Regions from separate parts of the Nonomuraea ferruginea genome, predicted to be linked through region 1. Evidence: predicted binding sites of a transcription regulator. Region 1 holds the regulator's gene; each other region holds the start of a gene.
The links. The regulator LexA, encoded in region 1, represses DNA repair genes until DNA is damaged. The targets are predictions, from matches to a motif close to TCGAACANNTGTTCGA.
Positions count from the first base shown of each region.

Region 2: ABD999_RS12740 (alpha-ketoglutarate-dependent dioxygenase AlkB) is a predicted target of LexA. The motif match lies at 1,801-1,816, and genes of this name have one in related genera.
Region 3: ABD999_RS04125 (Rv2578c family radical SAM protein) is a predicted target of LexA. The motif match lies at 2,625-2,640, and genes of this name have one in related genera.
Region 4: ABD999_RS16720 (SAV_6107 family HEPN domain-containing protein) is a predicted target of LexA. The motif match lies at 2,725-2,740, and genes of this name have one in related genera.

Region 1 is NZ_BAABFD010000034.1:53,660-57,906, reverse strand. It holds gene nrdR (transcriptional regulator NrdR) at 1-32, opposite strand, end outside; gene ABD999_RS41705 (hypothetical protein) at 361-990, opposite strand; gene lexA (transcriptional repressor LexA) at 2,257-2,964, shown strand; gene ABD999_RS41695 (DoxX family protein) at 3,213-3,620, shown strand; gene ABD999_RS41690 (MalY/PatB family protein) at 3,655-4,247, shown strand, end outside.
Region 2 is NZ_BAABFD010000005.1:378,731-382,977, forward strand. It holds gene ABD999_RS12735 (heparinase II/III family protein) at 1-1,066, shown strand, start outside; gene ABD999_RS12740 (alpha-ketoglutarate-dependent dioxygenase AlkB) at 1,149-1,778, opposite strand; gene ABD999_RS12745 (VOC family protein) at 1,917-2,675, shown strand; gene ABD999_RS12750 (MFS transporter) at 2,700-4,085, shown strand; gene ABD999_RS12755 (CGNR zinc finger domain-containing protein) at 4,162-4,247, opposite strand, start outside.
Region 3 is NZ_BAABFD010000002.1:173,077-177,323, reverse strand. It holds gene ABD999_RS04130 (glycosyltransferase family 4 protein) at 1-1,082, opposite strand, end outside; gene ABD999_RS04125 (Rv2578c family radical SAM protein) at 1,594-2,616, opposite strand; gene ABD999_RS04120 (DUF3040 domain-containing protein) at 2,750-3,016, shown strand; gene ABD999_RS04115 (penicillin-binding transpeptidase domain-containing protein) at 3,056-4,247, opposite strand, start outside.
Region 4 is NZ_BAABFD010000008.1:63,742-67,988, forward strand. It holds gene bldD (transcriptional regulator BldD) at 177-671, shown strand; gene ABD999_RS16715 (hypothetical protein) at 955-1,260, opposite strand; gene ABD999_RS16720 (SAV_6107 family HEPN domain-containing protein) at 2,015-2,461, opposite strand; gene ABD999_RS16725 (SdpI family protein) at 3,336-3,719, shown strand; gene ABD999_RS16730 (class I SAM-dependent methyltransferase) at 3,878-4,247, shown strand, end outside.

The DNA of each region.
Region 1 (4,247 bases):
GTGTCGGGGTGGCGGCAGAACGGACAATGCACGCTTACGCCTCCTCGTTTCAGGGGTCACCACAGGCACGGCATCCGCCTCTGGGGACGCTCGCGCACGCACCGGAGCTTCTGTCTGGTGCGGTCGCCGAAACACAAGGTGTGGTGAACTACATCGGTGTAACTACTAGATGTTGTGGTCCAACCGTAGAAGCGCGCGACCATGAACGCAAGTTGGCCGGGCCCGCCCGGCCGAAGTCGCTGATCAGCCCCCGCGTCCCCGCCCCGCCTCGGCGTGTCGTCCGGGACGTGTCACTTTTGTTGGTACGCGTCACGTACGTGATGTTTGTTCACAGGAGGCTCGCGGGCATCGCACGGTCACCTATTGTCCCTGGTGTAAAGGGGTGCCGACGCCATCGGGGCCGTGGAGGCGGGTGCCCGTCCGTCTGGGCGGACTCGTCAGCCTGTCGAACCGCTTGGCCTCGTCCGCGACGGCGCCTAGGTCCTCGCCGGGGTGGACGCCGGCGCCGCTCAGGTTATCGACTTCACGCACCTGTGCCCACGACAGGCCGACGGCGCCCGGCGAGCGCTCGACCCCTGCGTGGCCGGCCGCCCTGGTGCCGAGCCAGAACCCGCCCAGCGACAGCAGCGCCATGACCAGCACCAGCGCCGCGCGGCCCCGCCGCGTCAACCGCACCGGCGCGGTCTCGGCCGCGCCACCCCGCAGCCTCTTCCTTGCCCGCGCACGCCGCCCACTGTCGGCCCCCGCGGAGCGGCCCACCCCGTCGGCCTGCGTGGTGCCGCCGGTCCTGCCGACCTGCGTGGCGCGGCCGGTCCTGTCAACCTGTGCGGCGCGACCGGCCCTATCGATCTGCGTAACGCGACCGGCCCTGTCGATCTGTGCGGCGCGACCGGCCCTGTCGATCCGCGCGAACCTCGGGAACCAGCCCATCCTTGGCCGGCCGAGCTGCGCTGGAGTCCCGGGCACGACGACGCGGCGACGCGCCCGCACCGCGTCCCCTTCAATCGCGCCGTCCCCCTTACGCGTCCGGCGCCTCGGCGCCTGGTCCACCGGGATCCGCTCCCCTTGCACTACGCGCGCACTCCCCTTGGGCACCATCGACGCCCCGTCCCGCCTGAGCCCCCGCACCCGGGCCGGGGAAACCGGCGACCGCTCAGCGCGACCGCCGCCGGGCCCGTCTTCGCCGGTGAGGCCGGAACGCCGCAGAGGGCCGTCGTCCGTCAGGCGCCTTTCCGGCGCACCCTGCCTCCGGCGCCGCTCCACGACCCGCCGCTCGCCCCCCGCCTGGCGCCCACCGTTGACGACCTGGCCGACTCCGGGCGCTCGCCCTCCCGTACGGACGGGCCTTCCGTTGACGGCCGGGCCGTCTCCCGGCACTCGCTTTCCCGTCCGAACGGGCCCGCCATTGACGACCTGACCGGCTCCGGGCGCGCGCTCGCCTGCCGCCCGGCGCCTGCCATTGACGGCTTGGCCAACTCCCGGCCCACGCTCTCCCCCTCGAACGGGTCCACCGTTGACGACCTGACCGGGTCCGGACGCACACTCTTCCGTACGGACGGACCCGCCCTTGACGACGCCTCCCGGCGCACGCTCGCCCGCCGCCTGGCGCCCGCCGTTGACGACCTGACCGGCTCCGGGCGCTCGCTCTCGGACGGACCCGCCGTTGACGACCTGACCGTTTCCGGGGGCGCGCTCTCCCCCTCGGACGGGTCCACCGTCGCTTCTCCCCCACCTGCCAGGGCCGGCGTCCGAGTCGGGGCGGGCTGGGGGGACGAGGTACAGGTGGGGGCGCTTGCCGTCGGCGGCCCATCGCGACCGAGGGCCCGCTCCGCCGTCGTTCTTCCGCCTGGGCGCGTCGGGGCGAGGGTGGCGCCCCTGAGGGCTCCCCTCCTGGGTGGCGTCGACGATGAGGGTGAGGCGCTTGACGTGGTCGCCGGTCGGATCCGCCATCAGATCATCCCGTGGATGCGGCCCGTGGGTGAGCCCGCTGCGCGATGGCTCCGTCTGGTCGTTCGCATGATGGACCTCCCGCCGTCGTGGCCCCCGGAAACGGCCGTAGAAAGATCGGCAAATCGAACACGGTGTCGATCGAACTCCCGTACGATGTTCTACACCACACTGCCGACATTTTCGAGGAAGACTCGAACAACTGTTTGAAGATGATCTTCAACAGAGATACGGTCGCTGTGTGCGACATCAGGACCACGGACCGGGAGCCTCGCCCGCGGGGCGGGTTGCCGGGCGAGGAGGAGAGGCATGAGCGAGCGGGATGACGCCAATGGGGTCAGTGACCTCGCGGTGCGAAGGCGTGACTCACTGGGGCTGACCCCCAGGCAACGCAAGATCCTCGAGGTGATCCGCGACTCGGTGCAGCAGCGCGGCTATCCGCCGTCCATGCGCGAGATCGGCGAGGCCGTCCAGTTGACCAGCACGTCCAGCGTGTCGCACCAGTTGACGGCTTTGCAGCGCAAGGGCTATCTGCGGCGTGACCCCCACCGCCCGCGCGCGCTGGAGGTGCGGCTGCCGGGTGAGCCGGTGCTGTGGGTCGACCCCGACACCGCCACAGACGACGCCCCCGTCAACAGGCCCACCGCGGCCTACGTCCCGCTGGTCGGCCGCATCGCCGCCGGTGGCCCGATTCTGGCCGAGGAGAGCGTCGAAGACGTCTTCGCGCTTCCCAAGCAGTTGGTCGGCGAGGGCACGCTCTTCCTCCTGCAGGTCACCGGTGACTCGATGATCGACGCCGCGATCGCCGACGGCGACTGGGTCGTGGTCCGCCAGCAGCCGGTCGCCGAGAGCGGCGACATCGTGGCCGCGATGATCGAGGGCGAGGCCACGGTCAAGACCTTCAAGCGCAAGGACGGCCACGTCTGGCTGGTGCCGCACAACGACAACTACGAGCCCATCCCCGGCGACGAGGCCAGCGTCCTGGGCAAGGTCGTGGCGGTCCTGCGCCGCCTCTGACCACTCGCCGCGTGAGACGCGGTGCGGCCGTGCCGCACCGCGCTCCTCACCGGCTCTCGCGCACCAGCCCGCCGATGGTCGCCGTCCTCCTCTCCACGCGCGTCCTGTCCGGCGGGCGCCTCTCCGGCTGCCCGGGTTCCATGGTTCCGTCGCACACGGCGCGTCTCCGGGCAAGTGCACCTACCTCCACCCTTGTCCGGTAACCAGCCGCATTCCGGCGGTTGATCGCAGTCCATAATGTCGGCGGCATGGAGAAGATCGAGACGAGGCCGAGTGCCGGGCGGCGGCTGGCCGGGGCCGGCCTGTGGGTGCTCCAGGTGGTCATGGCCGGCATGCTGCTGATGGCGGCGATGGGCAAGTTCACCGGGGCTGAGCCGTCGGTGTCCACGTTCGAGGCGATCGGGTGGGGCGACTGGTTCCGCTACCTGGTCGCGGTGCTGGAGGTCGCGGTGGCGGTGTGCCTGCTGGCGCCCCCGGTGGCCGGAGCGGCCGCGCTGGCGGGCGCCGGGCTGATGGCCGGTGCGGTGCTGACCGAGGCGTTCGTGAGCGGCGGGCCTGTGGCGTTGCCGCTGGTCCTGCTCGTGGTGAGCGGGGTGATCGCGTGGGGGCGGCGTGATCGTACGGACCGGCTGTGGCGGTCGCTGGCCGGCGGCTGATCCGTACGAAGGCCGACATTCCTAGAATGTCTGGGTGAGCGACACATTCGTGGGTGAAGCGTTCAAAGCACGCAATGACGGGCTGAAGTGGGCGAAGGCCGACCCGGGGGTCATCCCCGCGTGGGTGGCCGACATGGACCTGCCGTCCGCTCCCGAGGTGGTCGAGGCGCTGCGCCGCCGGGCGGAAGGCGACCTCGGCTATCCCTCGTGGCTCGACAGCCCCCAGAGCGGGCCGCTCGCCGAGGCGTTCGCGGAGCGGATGGCCGCCCGATACAGGTGGGAGCCCGATCCGGGCCTGGTCCGCTCCTACTCCGACATCAACCAGGCCCTGCAGGTGCTCCTGCACGTGTGGACGGCCCCGGGAGACGGGGTGGCGCTGCACACCCCGGCCTATCATCCGTTCCTCGGCACGCTGGAGACCATGGACCGGCCGCTGCGCCCCATCCGGCTCGTGCCGGACGGCGACTCGTGGCGCGCCGAGATCCCCGACCTGTCCGGGTGCAAGGTGCTGCTGCTGGTCAACCCGCAGAACCCGACCGGCCGCGTCTTCACCCGGGCCGAGCTGGAGGAGCTCGCCGAGCTGGCCGAACGGCACGACCTGCTGGTCATCTCCGACGAGATCCACGC
Region 2 (4,247 bases), on a different contig from region 1:
CCGGGGCAACCACAGCCACACGGACGAACTGGCGGTCACCGCCTACGCGTACGGCAGGGCTCTGCTGCCCGACATGGGGACATACACCTACAGTTCTGACCTGCGCGCGCAATGGCTGCGGTTCAGCACAGAGGCGCACAACACCATCGAGATCGACAACCAGGCACAGGATTCGAAGGCTCCGGGAGCGATCACTCACCTGGTCACCAACCCGGTCTTCGACCGGATCGGCGCCCACACCGAAGCCTCAGGCGGCGCGCGCCACGAGCGATCCGTCCTGGCCCTGCACTCGGGCCTCTGGCTCGTCTCCGACCGGCTGAAGCCCACCGACGGCGCGGCACACCGCTACGAGCAGAACTGGCACTTCGGCGCGGAGGCCGGCCCCGCTCTCCGATCCGGATCGAAGGCCGCGACCACGGCCTTCGACGGCACGGGTCCGAACATCAGCGTCGTACCCGCCGACCCGGGCCAGATCAGCGCCTCGCTGCGGGACGGCCACCACGCGCCGTACATGTACCGGGTGGAGAACGCCACGTACGCGTCGTACGTCAAGACGGCCAAGGGCGGGACGACCTTCGACACCCTCCTGCTGCCCTCCAGAGGAGCGGCGGACCCGGCGGCGGCGGTGGAGCGGCTCCCGGTCAGCGGCACCTCGCCGTACCGGGCGACCGCGCTGAGCCTGGACCTCGGCGCGCGGGGCGACGCGGTCTACTACAAGTCGTGGTCCAGCCAGCCCTCGCGCTCGTTCGGGCCCTACACCTACGACGGGAAGATGTTCTACGCGGAGAACGGCTCCACCGGCCGGACCATCGTCATGGTCCGCGGCACCTCCGTCGAACGTGACGGCCAGACCCTGGTCGAGTCCCCGGCCGAAGTGGCCGACCTCGCCGTGCGCATCGGCGCGGACGGAACCGTCCGCATCGACGGCACGGGCCTGACCGCGAGCACCGACCGGGCGCGAGCCATCGCGATCGACGCATCGCACGCCACCGAAGTGGTCCTCAACGGCACGCAGGTGCCCTTCACCCGCGACGGCGCACTCATCTACGCGGCGGCCGTCGCGTGACGACGGGTTCGGCCGGGCATGCCCTCATGGCGGGCGAGTGGGCCGCGGCCGCGCGGCTAAGGCGGGCCGGTGACCCGGGCCGTCAGCGGACGCCGCGGGGGCGGAACTGGATGCTGATGCGCGGCCCCGCCGGGCGGGTGGTCTTGGGGACGGCGTGTTCCCACGTGCGCTGGCAGCTGCCGCCCATCACGATGAGGTCGCCGTGACCCAGGTCGTAGCGGAGTGACGAGCCGCCGCCGCGCGGGCGGAGCAGCAGGGGGCGCGCGTAGCCCACGGACAGGATCGCCACCATGGTGTCGTGGGCGGCGCCGCGGCCGATGGTGTCGCCGTGCCAGGCCACGCTGTCGCGGCCGTCGCGGTAGTAGCACAGGCCGGCCGTGGCGAACGGCTCGCCCAGCTCCTCGCGGTAGTGCTCGTCGAGGACGCGCCTGGCGTCGGCGAGCACCGGGTGCGGCAGCGTCTCGCCCTCGTCGTAGAACTTCAGCAGCCGCGGCACGTCGACGACGCGGTCGTACATCTTGCGCCGCTCGGCCCGCCACGGCACCGACTCCGCCAGCCGCTCGAACAGCTCGTCGGCTCCCGACAGCCAGCCCGGCCGCACGTCGACCCAGGCGCCCCGGTCGAGAGGGACGCGGCGGACCGTCGAGCCGAGCGGCCCCACGGCGAGTTCCTCGTTCAGGCTCAGCAGAGATGCTTGGTAAACAGCCGCCATACCACCGAGTGTAGGTGATCGTTCAAACATGTCTTCGACTGTGCCGGATCCCGCGGGCGGGGCATGAAGGACGAGAAGAATCGCGTGGCGTCGTCCCGGGCCGCAGCGGGGCCGCCACATCCGATCGAGGAGCACGTCATGCTCACCACTGAGTTCCTGCCGGGCAGCCCGTGCTGGGTCGATGTCGGCAGCCCCGACATCGAGGCGACCGCCGGCTTCTACAGCGACCTGTTCGGCTGGCGGTTCCAGCCGGCGATGGAGGGATACGGCTTCTGGCAGGCCGACGGCAAGACGGTCGCCGCGGCCGGGTCGGTGATGGAGGAAGGGGCCGCCGCGTCCTGGATGGTCTACTTCCAGACGCCCGACTGCGACGCCACCGCCAAGGCGGTCGAGCTGGCCGGCGGGCTGGTCCGCGCCCAGCCGTTCGACATCGAGGGGCAGGGGCGGATGGCGCAGTTCACCGACCCCGCGGGGGCGGAGTTCGCGGCCTGGCAGCCGGGTGGCACGCGCGGCCTCGACGTGGTGACCGATCCGGGGTCGTTCGCCTGGGCCGAGCTGTTCGTGCCCGACACCGACGGCATCCGCGGCTTCTACCGGTCGGTGTTCGGCTGGCGGTTCGACGACGTCGACATGGGAGATCTGACCTACCCGGTGGTCTCGCCGGCCGAGGGCGGCGCCGACTCGTCGATGGCGGGGCTGGTGGGGCTGCCGCCGGGTGACCGGGCCCACTGGGTGCCGTTCTTCGAGGTGCCCGACTGCGACGGGGTGGTGGCCAGGTGCCAGGAGCTCGGCGGCACGGTGCGCACGCCGGTGGACGACGTGCCGGGGGTGGGGCGGATCGCGTACCTGTCCGATCCGCACGGGGCGCGGTTCGCGGTGATCACCAGCACGGCCTGAGCGCGCCGGTGTAACGTCTTCGGGGTGTTGACACGTTACATGCTCGGCGCCCTCGCCTCCCGTACCGGCGACGAGATGTCCGGGCCCGCGCTGCTGGTCGCCGGGCTGGCTGTCACGGGGTCGCCGGTGCTGGCGTCGTCGCTGCTGGCGGGGCTGACCGTGTCGGCGGCGGCCGGGGGGCCGCTGCTGGGCGTGATGCTCGACCGTACCCGCAGGCCGGGGCGGGTGCTCGGGTGGTGCCTGGTGGGTTACGGCGCGGGGCTGCTCGTGGTGCTGGCCGGGCTGGGGCGGCTGCCGGACGCGGCGCTGATCGGGGTGGCGGTGCTGACGGGGTTGCTGGGGCCTTCGCTGAACGGCGGGTGGACGGCGCAGCTGCCGTCGGTCGTCGGGGCCGGGCGGCTGCCGCGGGCGAACGCGCTGGACGCGATGAGCTACAACGTGGCCGCGCTGGCCGGGCCTGCGCTGGTGGGGGTGATCGCGACCGCCACCGGAGGAGAGGCGGCCGTCGTGGCCGGCGTGGTGCTGCTGGTGGCGGCCATGCCCGCGGCCCGGGTGCTGCCGGCGCGGGAGGAGAGGCTCGGGAAGCCAGGGGCGGTCCGGGAGGAGCTCGCGGCCGGGTTCCGCGCCATCGCGGGGAACCGGGCGCTGCGGCGGGCGACCGTGACGTCCATGGTGTCGATGGCGGGTCTGGCCATGCTGATCGTGGCCGCGCCGCTGCTGGGGCTGCGGCTCGCGGGCGACGCCGGGTACGGGGCGCTCCTGCTGGCGGTGACGGCGGGAGCGGCCCTCGCGGCCAACGCCGTGATCGCACGGGTCGGGGTGCGATGGCAATCTCTCCGCACGGGACGGCAAGCTGGCGTCGCGAGGGCGGGGGTGCGGTGGCGGCCTCTCCGGGCGGGACGACAAGCCGGTGCCGTGGACGCGCGGGCGAGGTTACGGTGGCGGCCTCTCCGGGCGGGACGGCAAGGCAGTGCCGGGGTCGCGCGGGCGGGGATGGGGTGGGACACGGTGATGGTCGTGTCCACCCTGTTGATCGGGGTGGGGACGCTGGTGGCGGCGGTGGCGGGGTCGTTCGCGGTGGCGGTCTTGGCCGCTGTGGTGGTGGGCGTGGGTGAGGGGCCGCAGCTTACGGCGCTGTTCGCGGTGCGGCATCGGGAGGCGCCTGAACGGGTGCGCGGCCAGGTGTTCACGACCGGGGCCAGCTTGAAGATCACCTCGTTCGCGGCGGGTTCGGCGCTGGCGGGGCCGCTGGTGGCCTTGTCCCCGGGAGCCGCGCTGCTCGCGGGGGCGGGCGTCCAGCTTCTGGCCGTGGCGGCGTACGGTCTGCTCTCGCTCCCCCGGTCGGCCCTGGAAGGACCTACGCCGTACGGTCCTGACGAAGCCGCGGGCGAAGAGGCACAGGCGGGGTGATCAGGCCGGGCGACATGAGCGGATGCAGGCAAGGGGCGATAAGGCCGGGCGATCGGGCTGGGTGCAGGCAAGGTGATCAGGCTGGGCGGGTGGAGCGGTAGGCGGCTACGCGTTCGCGGGTGGCGCAGCGTGGTGTGCAGTAGCGGCGGGGGCTGCCGCCGC
Region 3 (4,247 bases), on a different contig from region 1:
GTGCGAGGCTTGACCAGCAGCCCGTCGACCCCGTCGGTGATCATCTCCTTGGGGCCGTGCGGGCTGTTGAACGAGACGATCGCGACCCCCTTGGCCATCGCCTCCAGGATCGTCAGCGAGAAGCCCTCGTGGCGTGAGCTCATCACGTGGATGGACGCCTTCTCCAGCTCGGCGCCGATGTCGGCGGTCTTGCCGGGCAGCTCCACCTTGCCCTCCAGGCCGGCCTCGGCGATCTGCTCGCGCAGGTTGTCCTCCTGCGGGCCGGCGCCGAAGATGCGCAGCGTCCAGTCGGGGTGCGCGGCCGCCACCTGTTCCCAGGCCTTGATCAGCCGGTGGAACCCCTTCAGCTTGGTCATCCTGCCCATCGCGACCGCCACCTTGGCGTCGCCCTTGGCGAGGTCGCCGTTCATCGGCGGGACCGCGTTGGGGATGCGCACCAGTTTCTTCGGCGGCTTGGGCAGCGCGGCCCGGTAGTCGCTCAGATCGGCCTTGGTGAGCGTGACGAGCGCGTCCAGGCGGCGGTAGCGCCACTTGATCAGCTCCTGCAGGCCCTGGTCCTTGACCTTGAGCGCCACGTGCTCCTGCCCGATCGTGATCACGCTGGGCTGAGCTAACTGGGCCACCGCCAGGTTGAGCCCCGGCCTGGTCGCCATGAGCACGCCCGTGCCGACCGAGCGGATGAACCGGGCCAGCTTCAGGTCCGTCCACAGGGTGAACCGGTGGTAGGCGGTCTCGTCCTGCGGGATCAGCCTGCTCGGCAGCTTCGACAGCATGGCCCGCACCGGGTCGGAGCCGGGCGTCAGCCGGTCGTCCAGATAGCGCACCCGCACCCGTGGGTCCAGCGGGAAGAACGGCTCCTCGTCCTCCCGCAGGATCGACACGATCTCCACGTCGTGCCGTTCGGCCAGCTGGCCGGCGAGGTTGAAGACGGTCCTGATGGTGCCGCCCATGCCGTTGGCGTGGAGCAGGAGGATCTTGATCTCCCGCGTCGACGGCGGGGGCGCCTTGCGCGCCCTGCGCCGGTTGTAACCCCTGTACACCCGGGCCGCCGCTGACTTGCCCTTACGCGCCCATGTCCGCACCTGGAACGTCCCCCCGCCGGTTGACAACGTGATGGATCGGCGAGGCCGGCGGTAGGAGTCGCCCCCCGTCGGCCCTTACCGAGTTCGAGTGGTTTGCGCCGTTCATCCCCGTGGCGCTATCCACTTCTATGATCTTTAGACGCCATATGGCGGGATAACGTTGCTTGCGAAGTCAACACTTTTCAGACGAATCTGACAGGGCAGCCGGGATGTGGACGGCCCGGCTGCCTCGCCAGTGCCCAGTCGTTACGCCTCTTCAGGCTTCGCGGCCTCCTTCTTCATCTCCTTGTCCTGCCGGTTCGCCTTGAGGGCCTGCTTCTTCGCCTTGCCGGACTTCGCGCTGGGTTTCTTCTTCATGTCAGACATGGTGTCCCCCCTGTACGGACAGTGCGCCTCATATAACGCACTAACCCCGTAATACCCCTACTCCACCAAAACGCGACATACCATCAATTTGGTACGAGTCCAGAACGCGAAAAGCTCAGGCCCCACCCATCCCGCTGCCCAGGGGTCACAGCAGAGTGAGCTGCTGGGGAGAAGGCGGTGGCGGCGGCGGGAGGCGGCGGGCCCTGGCCGGAGTGGCGCGGCCGATGCCGAAGCGGGTGGCGAGGTCCCTGATCTGGGTCGTGACGCGTTCCTGGTAGGCCTTGGGCGCGTAGGCGCCGCGACCGTACAGCTCCAGATAGCGCGGCACGAGGCGCGGGTGCTCGCGGGAGAGCCAGGCCAGCCACCATTGCCGGGCGCCGGGGCGCAGGTGCAGCACGATGGGGGTGAGATGGGTGGCGCCGGCGGCGGCGATCTCCCTGACCGTGCGCTCCAACTGGGCGGGGGAGTCGGTGAGGTAGGGCAGCACCGGGGCCATCAGGACACCGGAGCCGATGCCGTGGGCGTTGAGCGTCGCGCACGCCTCCAGGCGGCGGCGCGGGTCGGGGGTGCCCGGCTCGACCGAGCGCCACACGTCGGGGTCGAGGAAGCCGACCGAGAAGCTCGCGCCCACGTCGGCGCGGTCGGCCGCCTCGGTGAGCAGGTCGAGGTCGCGCAGGATGAGCGTGCCCTTGGTGAGGACCGAGAACGGGTTGGCCGCGTCGCGCAGCGCCGCCAGGATGCCGCGCATCAGCTCGTAGCGGCCCTCGGCGCGCTGGTAGCAGTCGACGTTGGTGCCCATCGCGATGTGCTGCCCGCGCCAGCGCGGCGCGGCGAGCTCCTTGCGGACCAGCTCGGCGGCGTTGACCTTCACCACGATCTTCGAGTCGAAGTCGGCCCCCGCGTCGAGGTCGAGATACTCGTGGGTCTTGCGCGCGAAGCAGTAGACGCACCGGTGGCCGCAACCGCGGTAAGGGTTGATCGTGTAGTCGAACGGCACCCGGCTGGCCGCCGGCACCCGGTTGATGATCGAACGCGCCTGGATCTCGTAGAAGGTCATGCCCCGGAAGCCGGGGGTCTCGAAGGTGCGGGCCACCGCGCCGCGGGCGAACAGCGGCGCGGCCGGATCGTCCGGCCCGACGTCGGTCAGACGCAGGTTGTCCCAGCGCATGCCATGATTAGAACAGAGGTTCGACAGTGATCGCAAACCAAAAGAGATCGCAATTGGCAGGTCGGCCCACGGCTAATGATCTTCATGGTTGGGCAGGAATGCGGCACAGAGCTTGCGTTCCGGAGGTGCACCCATGGCCTGGTCGCAGGACGAAGAGCGGATGCTGGCCCAGATCGAGCAGCACCTCGTCGACGACGATCCGCGACTCGTCGCACGGCTGGAGTCGTTCAACGAGCGCGCGCGCCGCAGTGAGGAGAGGTCGGCGGGCGGGCACGCGCCCAGCCGCTCGACCGTCATCATCGTGGTCAGCTGGTTCCTGATCGCCACGCTCGTCGCCACGCTCCTGATCCTCGTCCTGCGCGAGGGGGCCTCGGCCGCCCTCGCCCTGACCGCCGCCTGACCCCGCCCGTCCCGCGGGCCTCGCCTGAATGGGCCGGGGTCAGCGGGAGGACGGCAGGGCGCGCAGGAAGTCGGCGGCCACCGGCGCGGCGACCTTGCCGCCGCCGCCACCGCCCTCCACCACCACCGCGAACGCCACGTCGTCCCTGAACCCGATGAACCACGCGTGGGAGTCGAGCTCGGGCCCCGTGCCGTACTCGGCGGTCCCCGTCTTGCCGTGGGTGCCGGCGGGCAGGCCGGCGGCCTTGGCGGTGCCCTTGGTGACGACGGCCGCCATCATCGCGTGCAGGTCATCCGTCACCCCGTCGGGCAGCGGGCGGGGCTTGACCTTCTGCTCCGCCTCCGGCACCAGCGTGGGCGGCCGCCAGGTGCCGTCGGCGAGAGCCGCGGCCACGGACGCCATCGACAGCGGGCTGGCCGTGATGCGGCCCTGGCCGAAGGACTCGGCCGCCAGCTCGGCGTCGGACTCTGCCCTGGGGAAGCTGGGCTCGGTGGCGGGCAGGCCGATGGCCGGCGCCGTGTTGAAGCCGACCAGCTCGGCGGTCTTCAGCAGCTTGTCGGCGCCGAGCCGCTGCTTGGCCAGCGGCGCGAACGAGGTGTTGCACGAGTAGGCGAACGAGTCGGAGAACGACACCTTGCCGTACGCGGCCTCCTCGGAGTTGCGGATGCGCAGCCCGCCCACGGTCACGTACTTCGGGCAGGTCACGGTGTCGCCCGGCTTCAGCCCCGCGGCCAGCAGCCCGGCCGCGGTGACCGCCTTGAACGTCGAGCCCGGCGGGTAGCGGCCGTCGATGGCCCGGTTGAACCCGCCCCGGTTGTTGACCACGCCCAGAATCTCTCCCGTGCCCGGCCTGATCGCCACCAGCGAGGCGGGCTTGTCGAGGTCCTTGACCGCCGTGACGGCGGCGTCCTGCACCTGGGGGTCGAGCGAGGTGGTCAGGGACTCGCCGTCCTCGCCCTCGATCGTCTCCAGGGTGGTCTCGCCCGCCCTGATCTCGGTCGTCGGCGTGCCGGCGAGCCGCTTCTCGAACGTCTGCTGCAGCCCGCCCCGCCCGACCGCCTGCCCGGTCTTGTAGGCGGAGCCGAGCCGCCGCACGTCGTCCTTCGTGGCCTTGTCGAGGAAGCCGACGAGCTGCTGGACCGAGCCGCCGACCTCGCCGGTGTCGATGCGGTTGCCGTCGGCGTCGACGATCTTGGCCCGCTCGGGCCACTTCGCCTTGAGCGTGAACTCC
Region 4 (4,247 bases), on a different contig from region 1:
ACCCCTTTACCGTCACTGTGCGTAACCAGCACCTGCGCGGCGTCCTGGGGTGAACCCAGGGCCATCGCTACCGATTGGTGCCCGAGCGGCATCGGACCCCCGGTGGCAACGGCATTCGCCGCAAGGGAGCACAATCTACTGAGAGCTATAGATACGAGGAGCCGGGGGGCCACACGATGCCGTCTGAGTACGCAAAGTCGCTTGGTGCACGACTCCGCGCGATCCGCACCCAGCAGGGCCTGTCCCTGCATGGAGTCGAGGAGAAGTCGCGTGGCAGGTGGAAGGCCGTGGTCGTGGGCTCGTACGAGCGCGGCGACCGTGCGGTCACGGTGCAGAAGCTTGCCGAGCTTGCCGACTTCTACGGGGTGCCCGTCTCCGAGCTGCTGCCCGGCGGTGCCGCGCCGAGCCCGCTCGGGCCGACGCCCAAGCTTGTGATCGACCTGGAGAGGCTGGCCACGCTGCCCAAGGAGAAGGCGGGGGCGCTGGCCCGCTACGCCGCCACGATCCAGAGCCAGCGGGGCGACTACAACGGCAAGGTGCTGTCGATCCGCCAGGAGGATCTGCGCTCTCTGGCCGTGATCTATGACAAGTCGCCGAGTGAGCTCACCGAGGAGCTGATCAGCTGGGGCGTCCTCGACGCCGAGGCCCGCCGGGCGGTCGAGACGTTCTGACCCGGCTCCCACAGCCGCGGCAAGGGGCGCGCCCATCCGGGCGTGCCCCTTGCTTGTTTTCTGACAAAGCCCCGCACAACAGACATTTCGCCGGGCCCAAAAAGCGGTCCGCCGCCATTCCCTCAGTGGGTTCTCGATAATCCAACAAACCTCGTGTTTAGTCCCCGGCGCCCTTCACTCGCCTGTCAACCTCGTGCTCCCGTGCGGGGCGCGGGAAACGCGACCCTCCGGCGGTCACGGCGCCGGGCCATCGCCACCGGGGCGCGAGACGGGAGAAGTGCCGCTACTCACGGCAGGAGCCCGCCTGCAGCGACATCTTGGCCGCCTCTCCCCACACCGGGCTCATCCTCATGGCGCGGTACAGCACCGACCCGAAGTAGCGGGTGTTGTACCGATAGCCGGACTCCAACTGGCCCTTCACGGCCCAGCGGACCTTGTTCCTGCCCAGGTCCACGAACCAGTGACCAGCAGTGATCTTGTACGTGCACACGACGGGCTCCGCCGCCGGCGCGGCGCCCGGGAACACCGCTCGGGCCACCAGGACGGTGGCCGCCGCAGCGGTGGCGAACCCGGCTCTGCGCTTTCCCATACTGTCTCCCTGCTCATGACCGCCGACGCTTCCGGCGGCGCGGCTCCCCTTTCGAAGCCGACACGGCAACCAGGGCCGCCCTCGTCACAGCTTCGCCGCGACATCGGCTCGGCGCCGGCGCAGAGCAGAATGAGGCACCACATGCCTATGACCTCGGCGAGCGCCTGGCAGGAGCCGCCCATCTGGGGTGTCTTCATCGGGCTTGCCCGTCCCGGGCTCAAGCGTCGACCCACGAGCGTCGCGACGCGGGGACGCCTCACGGGCGTCGGCTCACGGGCGTCGGCAGGCGTCAGCTCGCGTGCGCGGATCGCGGGCAGACGGCAGGCGTCAGCTCACGTGCGCAGTTCGCGGGCAGCCTGACAGGCGCTACCTCCTCAACCCGCGCGCTACGACCGCCCTCGTCCGCCCTTACGGGATGCGCCGGGTCGTCCGGACGGCGGAGGAGGCGGGTTTCGCCGCCATCGGGTGTATCGAGCAGCTCGCGTGCGCAGCGCAGGGCCCCGGGGCGTTCCAGCTCAACGGGCGTCTGCGGGACGCAGGACTGCGGGCGTCTGCGGGACGCAGGACTGCGGGCTCGGGACCCACAGCAGGCCGGCTGCTGCTCGGCAAGGCGAGCAACGTGCCGGAAAGAGCGGCGGACATCCCACCGGCGCGGTGACCGCCGGAACGGCCGGCGCCTGGCCCCGTTACGTCTCCTCATGCGAGGGCGTGGACGGCAGGGAGACCGGGGCGCTCGTAGGGGGTGGGTGGGATGTCAACCCGCCAGGGGCACGTCCACGGGGAGCTGGGGCTGGGCAGGGACGCCCAGGATGTCCTCGACCGTGCAGACGAAGGTCTCGGCCTCCGCCAGGAGCTCGTCGGCGTCCGTGGCGCTGACGCCGCGCACCAGGCCGGCCTCGGCGGCGGCCCGCTTGGCCGCGCTGGCCGCGAAGTAGGCCGCCCAGTCGGCGAGCGACGGCTCGGTCTCGGGCAGCAGCTCCCATGCGCTGCGCAGGCGGCGTCTGCGACCCTGGGTGGGCTGCGGGCGGGCGGCCAGGATCGCCGCGGCGGCGCGCAGGGCGGCCAGGTGGGCCGACACGTAGCGCGATGCCGGGGAGCGAGCCGTCGCCGCCTCCGCCAGGCAGGAACGTGAATCCGTCAGGTGAGCCCGAACCGCAGGCGATAGCCGGGGCCCGGGCGTTTCTCTGGGCCGTGGTGCCATGTCGTTCGCCTCCTAGAGTCGTGGCGACTCCCGGCGTGTCCGCCGTTGAGGTCAACGATCGCAGACCCCACCGACATTTCCGCCGGGCCGGCCGGACGAGGAGCTTCCCCTCTCCCCGTCCGGCCAGGACGCGCCCACTCGTCTCCGCCGACGACGAGGACGCGCCCTTCGCCCTCGGAGCCTGACCGCGGGTCCGCGCTGGGGGAGCGCATGGCCCGCGACCAGGTCCTTCCGACGTGAGCCGCGAGCCTCACGTCACATGGTCGAACATAATTTCGATCACGCGCGGTGTCAACTGCTTCCACGAACACAGGTTCGATGACCATGACGGTGTCACCGGCGGGCTGCAACGCCGCTCACCTCACTCGCGAACGCCCCTGAACCCCCGCACCTCCGGCGAATCCGGGGTTTCCGACCCGCCGCCGTCCCCAAGAGCAGCCCCCGGACGCGGACGGCATACCACGGGCACTCTCAGGAGAGCCCAGGCCGTCATGAGCGCTCTGAGGAGATGGTGCACCACAGGACACCCCTCTCAGGGAGCTGACGCTCTTATGAGCGTCCCCGGGGAGACGACGTGCTCCAGGGAGTGCCGACGCTGTCACGAGCGCCTCTGGGGAGACGACATGCCACAGGGCGTTCTCAAGGGAAACTTCGAGACCTGCACTACGGAGATGGCGGGGCCTTGCGCACTACGGAGACGGCGGGATGTTCAGGCAGGTGTGCGGGGGTGGATGGGGTGGTGCTTCCGAGCGGGAGGAGCTGGCTCAGCGCCGTTTCGCGAGCAGAGAGAGCCCAGTCCGGCAGCGTTCCGCGAGTGGAGAGAGCCCGCTCCGGCGGCGTTCCCGAGATCGCGGGTCATGGTTACGATGGCGGGATGGGGCCCATCCTGATCAACGCCATCCTCACCGCTCCCGCCCTGGCGCTCCTCCTCATCCCGTTCCATGACGAATCCGGTGCCGTCGACAGCCGCAACGGCCTGGCCGGGTTGCGCACTCGGGAGACGCTCGCCTCACGCGAGGCATGGGACGCGGCGCACACCTGGGCCAAGGTCCCGATGCGCATGCTGGCCGCGGCCATGGCGGGGGTGCTGGTGGTGTCAGCCGCCGCCGAGCTGGCGGTCGGGCTGCCGGAGGGTGTCCAGGTGGCCACGATCCTGGCGCAGGCCGGGTTGCTCATAGGCGGGCTGGGCCTGATCGGCTGGCGCGCTCACCGCGTGGCCGCACGCGTGAACCGCGAACTCGCAGGCCGGCCCGCATGAGCGGCCGAGCCGGCACAGCCCCGGCGCTCCTCCCACAACGATTCCCCGGCCCCTCAGAACACCGCCTCGGCCAGGCGCAAGGCGGTCGCGGACGACGGAAGACCGTCGAGGCCGGAACGCGGGAGGGTGGTAGGTCGTTCGGGTGGGTGGCGCGGCCCGTGGCGTTGGTCGCCGGGGCGGCCGCCGCCGTCGGGTTCGCGTGGGAGGCGCAACTGCCGCTGGGCGAAGACGTCCTGCACGTGGGCGGCCCGGTCGTCCTGCGGGGCCTGCGGCAGAAGCTGGCGCGGCTGGTGTACGACGGCCGGTACGGGGTGAACACGGCGGATTTCGCCGACCTGAGCGAGTTCGGCCTCGATCACCCGGAACGGGTCTACTACTCCCCCGCCCACTGGGGCACGCTGCGCCGGGCGCTGCCCGTGAGCGACGTGAGCGAGCACGACGTGTTCCTCGATCTCGGCGCGGGCAAGGGCCGGATGGCGCTGGAGGCCGCCAGCCGCTACCCGTTCGGACGGGTGATCGGGGTGGAGC